DNA from 2 places in the Rhodococcus antarcticus genome. Region 2 is predicted to be linked to the other one. Evidence: riboswitches for the same ligand, from Rfam matches in the RefSeq annotation. Region 2 holds a riboswitch; the other holds the start of a gene.
What was found. Region 2 has a riboswitch for S-adenosylmethionine ahead of RHODO2019_RS18340 (LLM class flavin-dependent oxidoreductase). Riboswitches for the same ligand answer to the same signal wherever they lie in the genome.
Positions count from the first base shown of each region.

Region 1: another riboswitch for S-adenosylmethionine. It lies ahead of RHODO2019_RS11965 (cysteine dioxygenase); the one in region 2 lies ahead of RHODO2019_RS18340 (LLM class flavin-dependent oxidoreductase).

Region 1 is NZ_CP110615.1:2,455,966-2,459,340, forward strand. Features, by position in the region: gene hisN (histidinol-phosphatase) at 1-642, shown strand, start outside; gene RHODO2019_RS11965 (cysteine dioxygenase) at 734-1,222, opposite strand; SAM riboswitch class IV at 1,280-1,391, opposite strand; gene RHODO2019_RS11970 (acyl-CoA dehydrogenase family protein) at 1,525-2,745, opposite strand; gene RHODO2019_RS19350 (putative leader peptide) at 2,803-2,889, opposite strand; SAM riboswitch class IV at 3,065-3,175, opposite strand; gene RHODO2019_RS11975 (response regulator transcription factor) at 3,264-3,375, shown strand, end outside.
Region 2 is NZ_CP110616.1:78,705-82,079, reverse strand. Features, by position in the region: gene RHODO2019_RS18345 (hypothetical protein) at 45-905, shown strand; SAM riboswitch class I at 1,145-1,232, shown strand; gene RHODO2019_RS18340 (LLM class flavin-dependent oxidoreductase) at 1,529-2,854, shown strand.

The sequences.
Region 1 (3,375 bases), on a different replicon from region 2:
CGCCCGGCCGACGCGGTGCTCGGCGAGGAGCTCGGCGGCACGGTGGTGAACGCCGGCCGCTGCTGGGTCCTCGACCCGATCGACGGAACCAAGAGCTACGTCCGTGGGGTCCCGGTGTGGGCCACGCTGGTCGCCCTGCTGGTGGACGGCGTCCCCGTGGTCGGCGTGGTCAGCGCCCCGGCCCTGGGTCGGCGGTGGTGGGCCAGTGCCGGCGACGGCGCGTGGCTACGGGTGCAGGACGCGCCGGTCCGCCGGCTCGCGGTGTCGGCGGTGGACTCCCTCGACGCCGCGAGCCTGGGGTTCTCCAGCCTGTCCGGGTGGCGCGACGCCGGGCTGCGCGAGGCGTTCCTCGACCTCACCGACGCCGTCTGGCGGGTGCGCGGCCACGGGGACTTCTTCTCCTACTGCCTGGTCGCCGAGGGTGCGGTGGACGTGGCGGCCGAGCCCGAGGTGTCGCTGTGGGACCTCGCCCCGCTCGACGTCCTGGTCCGCGAGGCCGGGGGTGCGTTCACCGCGCTGGACGGCACCCCCGGCCCGCACGCGGGCAGCGCGGTGGCCAGCAACGGGCGCCTGCACGGTGCGGTGCTGGGGGCGCTGGCCCCGCGCACGGCGGCGGCTCCCCCACCCCTGAGCGACCGCTGACCTCCACGACCCCGGGAGGCGGCCACCGTCGACGCCCCTGCGCACCGACCTGTGACAAGGCGGTCGGTGCAGCGACGTGGTCGGGGGTGGCTCAGAGCTCCGGCTGGTCGGTTCGCACCGTGCGGTCGACGACGGGCGTGCCGTCCACCACCCGGTAGAAGGTCATCTGCTCGAGGCGCGGGGAGTACCCGTGGATGCTCACGGCGGGCTCGTCACCGTCGTTGCGGATGTCGTGGATGTGACCGGGATCCACGGTGCGGAGCCCGCCCACGCCCAGGGTGTCGGCCCGCAGACCTCCGTGTCCGTCCGGTCGGACCTCGGTCACCGTGCCCTGCACCACGGTCAGCGCCGCGGTCGACCGCCCGTGGTCGTGCAGGTCGGTGCTCTGGCTGCGGGTCCACGTGAGCAGCCACAGGTCCACGTCGCCCGGGCCCTCCAGCCGGCTCCAGCAGCGGTCGCGCTCGGAGAAGCGCACGAGCGGGCGCCACAGGTCCGGTCGCGCCGCCGCGGCGGTGACGAGCTCGGCCAGCCGGGTGGTGAGGCGGTTGTGGGTGGTGGGGGTCAGCAGCGGGGTGTTCACGGTGGTCCTCGTCCGTCCTGGGCACCGGGCGTCACCACCGTTGGGGGTGCGCCTGGAGGTCCTCGCGGGCCCCGACGCGACGCCGGGGCCTGGTCGTCACCCGGAGCACCCCGCCGCAGTGCGGGGATGCCGGCCAGCGCGCCGGGGCTCGGCGCTGGCGCTCGTGACCTGGGGTGATCTTGTTCGCCAGTCGTCGGTGCTGTCAAGCCGCTCCCCGTCCCCCGCCTCCCGGGATGCGGGGGACGGGGAGCGCTCGTGCTCGACACGACCACGAGCGCTCCCCGGTCACCGGTCCACGGGGGTCAGCGGTAGAGCGAGAACTCCGGTGCCCGACGGTTCAGCGCCCAGTCGCCGACCTCGCGGGCCTTGTAGGCCACCGGGTCGTGCAGGGTGTGGGTGCGCAGGTTGCGCCAGTGCCGGTCGAAGCCGTAGCCGCTGGTGGTGGCCCGCGCCCCCTGGATCTCGAACAACCGGCTGGCCGCGGACAACGAGGTCGTCGTGGTCACGACCTTCGCCTCGTAGATCGCGACGGCTGCCTCCGCCCGCTCGTCGTCGGTCAGCTCCGGCCCGGTGTCCAGGGCCGTCTGCAGCGCCCGTCCCGCCCGGTCCGCGAGCAGCGCCGCCGCCCGGACCTCGCTGCGCACCTCCCCGATGGTCTGCAGGACGTAGGGGTCGTCGCCGGCCCGGTCCACGCCCGAGCTCTCCCACGCGGTGCCGTGCAGCCGCACCCAGTCCAGGGCCTCCTCCAGCGCCCCCTCAGCCGTCCCGAGGTAGAAGTTGACGAACGCGAGCTGCCAGTGCGGGGTGACGAGCGTCTGGTACGGACTCGGGGTCCGGCCCGTCAGGGGGTCCTCGCCCAGGATCTCCGAGCGCTCGACCCTCGCGTTCTCGAAGACCACGCCCCCGGAGTCGGTCAGGCGCTGACCGATGTTGTCCCAGTCGCCGAGGGCGGTGAACCCGGCCCGACCGGCGGGCAGCGAGACGAACACGAGGCTGTCGTCGAGGGTCGCGGTGACCGAGAGGTGGTCGCCCAGGCTCGCACCCGAGGCGAAGGTGCGCCGCCCGCTCAGGCGGAAGCCGTCCCCGTCGCGGGTCAGCACGAGCCCGTCGGCGCCGCGGGGGTTCTGCACCCCGCCCCAGAACAGCCGGCCCTCGGCGTTGCGCCGGGAGTGCTCGGCAGCCTGCTCGGCGGTGCCGAACAGGTGCGCGATCCGGGTCTGGGCGTAGTGGTAGCCCAGCAGGTGGGCGATGGAGGTGTCGCCGCGCGCGACGCGGCGGGTGAGCAGCGAGGCCTGCGCGTAGCCGAGCCCGGCCCCGCCGAGGACCACGGGCTCCTGGACCTGGAGCAGGTCGTGCTCGCGGAGCAGCTCGACCTCCGCGCGCGGGCTGGCGCCGAGGTGGTCCCGCTCAGCGGCGGTGGCGCGCAGGGTGGCGGCGACGAGGTCCGCGCGGGCCAGGGCGGCCTCGAACGGGGTGGTGCCGGGGTCGAGCGGGGCGGGACGGGTGTCGAGCTGGGCAGTCACGGGGAGCTCCTGGAGGATCGAGGGGCGGATCGAGGGGGTGTGGTCCTGGCGACGAGCTCAGGGACACACCGCGCTCGCCGTGCGCCGGAGATCGACGGCACGGCGGCGCACCAGGGGCACGCGGGGACGCAGGGATCGGGACACGAGGTCTCCGGAGGTGGGACCGGGCGCGCGCGACGGGCGGCTCGGCGAGGGATGGACCAGGAGGCGGGGACGACCGGGGTCAGCGACAGTCCACGTCGGCGACGGCCAGCGGGTGCACGCCGAGGAGATCGGTGCGGTGCTCAGGCACGGCGGCTCCCCTTGTCCAGGACCCGGAGGTCCACGCTTGCCCCGGTGGTCACCGGGGCCTGGTCGTCACCCGGAGCACCCCACCGTGGCGGAGGGTTGCCGGCCAGCGAGCCGGGGCTTGACGCTGGCACTCGTGACCTGTGGTGGATCTTGGCGGCGCCGACACCGCCACGTCAACCGTGCCCTCCCACCATCTGGGAGCAACCGCTGGTGGGTACCGTGAGCCCATGCGGGTGCTGGTGGTCGAGGACGAGCCGCGCCTGGCCGAGACGGTGCGCCGGGGGCTCACCGCCGAGGGCGTCGTGGTCGAGATCGCCGACAATGGTGTCGACGGGCTCT
Region 2 (3,375 bases):
CAGAGGCGCCCGTTCCCGTCGTTCGGCGGACCTACAGTGGGACCGTGCCGACCTTCACCGCGTCCGTTGACGGCGGCGACGACGACGACGACGCTGGCCTGACCGAAGAGCAGCGGGCTGCGCTCGTCCGCGCGTTCTCGACGCCGGCGTTCACGCGCTCAATGGAGCAGCTCCGGCAGCAGATCAGCAGCCCTCTCGAGGGGGCGCTCCAGCAGCTCAATCAGCAGGTGACGGCGGGAGTCACCGCTCAGCTGGAGCCGGTGCTGAGGGCGTCTAGGTTGCGGAATGAGGCCCTGATGAAGGCGATCCAGCCGCAACTTTCGGCTCAGGTAGCAGCGCCGTTGCGGATGCGGGCGGTCCTGGAACCGATGTTCGCGCAGATCGCGGAGCGGCAGAGGGAGTGGGCAAAGGCGCTCGCGGTGCCTCTGATGGCGAACGCCCACATTCAGTCGCAGCTCGCCGGCCTTGCGGTGAACTCGGAGTTCACCCGTTCGTTGGATCGAGTCAGTGCGCTGTCGCGGCTGCGTTTGGAGCTTCCGGACGCTGCCGGGTTCGATCGGTTGTCGGAACTGATCGACGAGGGCGAGTTCGATGCGGAGACGCTGTCGGCTGCAGAGGACGGCGTTGCTGCGGACGCTGAGCTGTCCGCAGCGATCGACGAGGCGGCCGAGGTGTTGTCCGAGGCTCGCCCCTGGATCTCACGCGTGCGGGCCCGTCAGATGGTGGTCGTGTGGGTGTGGCTGATGTGGACTGCGGCGTTGACGGTCGTGGCGGTGGCCGCGCCTTCAACGATCGCGACGTACGTGAGTCTCGCGGGGCTGCCGGCGGGTAAGGAGGCCGCGAAGAGGGCTGGCGAACAGTTCGACCGGCGCTTCCCGCCGGAGGACGAGCCGGTCGGCGGCTGAGCCCCGCCCGGTCAGTGTCGGCGCTTTGGGGTCAGCAGGGTGAGCCGAGTCATCATGCCAAGTGGCGGCGTCCTCGCAAGCGGATCCCCGTGCGAAACGGCGTGGATGTTCGGGGTGAGGGTCTGGAGAGGGTGACCACCGGTGGGCTGGGGCGGCGTCGAGCTCGTCAGGGTCACCCGCGCTCGCCTTCCCGGACACTGCTCGACCGGGAGGGAGCAGCCTGTGGTCTACTTCTGCCTCGACCATCCAGAGCGGCTGAGAGACCTGGCTCGACGACGCCGCAGCAACCATCGTTCGCGAAGGTGCTACCGCCAGGACCGATGGAGGAACACTGCTGTGAGCGCGTCGACCCGTGTCCTCGACACTCCCTCGCACGCCCCGCCGACTAGCGGTGCGCTGCGCCGCGTGGGCGCCGCGGGATCCGTCGGCACCACGATCGAGTGGTACGACTTCTATGGCTCTGCCGCTGCCCTGGTCTTCAGGCCCGCTCCGGAGACCCTGCACCGTGACCTGACTGCGCCGACCCGGGCACTCCCCGAGCGGGTCGTCGAGCCGGTCACTACGTGGGCGCGGGGGTACTGACCGTGGGCGCGAGCGACCGTATCCGGTTGTGTGCCTTCGCCATGGGGTGTGCCGGTCACCAGAGTGCGGGGTTGTGGACCCACCCGGGTGACCGCTCGACCTCCTACACCGATCTGTCGTACTGGACGGACCTGGCGCGGCTGCTGGAGCGCGGCGGGTTTGATGCCCTGTTCCTGGCCGACGTCCTGGGTGTCTACGACGTGCACGGTGGGTCGCGCGACACCGCGGTCCGTGCGGGGGCTCAGGTGCCGCTGATCGATCCGATGCTGACCATCCCGGCGATGGCCGCGGTCACCGAGCGTCTTGGGTTCGCGGTGACGTCGTCGGTGACCTATGAGCACCCCTGGGCCACGGCGCGCCGCTTCACCACCCTGGACCACCTCACCAACGGCCGGGTGGGGTGGAACGTGGTCACCTCCTACCTGGCCAGCGCCGCGCGCGGGTATGGCATGGGGGAGCAGGTGCCCCACGACCGGCGCTACGACCTCGCCGAGGAGTACGTCGAGGTGTGCGCCGCGCTGTGGGAGGGCAGCTGGGAGGACGGTGCGGTGGTCCACGACAGTGCCTCAGCCACCTTCACCGACCCGTCCAAGGTCCACGACGTCGACCACGACGGGGAGTTCTTCTCCGTCCATGGCCCTTTCCTGTGCGAGCCGTCACCCCAGCGCACCCCGGTGGTCTTCCAGGCGGGGGCCTCGGCCCGGGGGCTGGAGCTGGGCGGGCGAATCGCCGAGGTGGTGTTCGTCTCCGGGCCGACAACGGCGGCGGTGCGCACCATGGTCGACGGGGTGCGCGCAGCCGCGCAGGCCGCCGGGCGGGACCGGGGCGACATCAAGGTGTTGACGATGCTCACCCCCGTCCTCGCCGACACTGACGACGCCGCCTGGGCCAAGCACGCCGACTACGTCGCCCACTCCAGCCGGGAAGGTGCCATGGCCCTGTTCGGGGGGTGGACGGGGGTGGACCTGTCCGGGCTGGACCCCGACGCCCCCCTGGAGCACGTCGAGAACGATGCCACCCGCACCGCGCTGGCCGCCTTCACCACCGCCGACCCCCACGCCGCGTGGACGGTCGGCTCGGTGGCGGAGTTCGTGGCCGTCGGCGGGCGCGGACCGGTGCTGGTGGGCTCCCCGACCACCGTGGCCGACGAGCTCGAGCGGTGGTGCGAGGAAGCCGACGTCGACGGGTTCAACCTGGCCTACGCCACGTCGCCAGGCACCTTCACCGACGTCGTCGACCTCCTGGTCCCCGAGCTACGAGCCCGCGGCCGGATCCTGGAGCCCGAGGGGGCCACGCTGCGCGAACGCCTCGTCGGCGGAACAGCGCGGCTGTCCAACTCCTCATGGGTAGGCAAACACCGAAAGTAAATGCCCCCTCACCGGCCCGCCCGACGGCACCCCTGCAGCACCGGCACTGACCTGCTGGGCGCGCGCCGTCCCAGGGCCCTAGCAACGGGAGCGGTATCGATTGCCCCGCTGCACAACGCGTTTCGAAGTGCCGATAAGAGAGATTATGACAAGTCAGGAGCCTTGACTGGCTCTTCCGGTGCTACCTGCCCTCCCCGGTGTCCCGGTCCTTATGGGGGCCCACCGGCGGAGTCGTCGAACCTCTGGCCCGGACGCCCCTTGGTTTCGTGCCAGGCTCCCGCTGCCGGGCCGCCTCCACGGTGTGGCGCTGCCCGCGTATCAGCTGGCTCCCCGAGCGCCCCGGCAGGCTCTACTGCCCCACCCCGGGCACCCTCCATTGCACCGGCGCCGACCTGGACGGGTCCGTACAGCTGCTCGAGCACCGCGGTGCCCCGGTTCCCGGCGATGACCACCCGGGCGGCCGTGAGGTCCTGCACCTGGCGGCCGCGATGCTGCCTGCGCAGCCGGTCACAGTCGCGTGT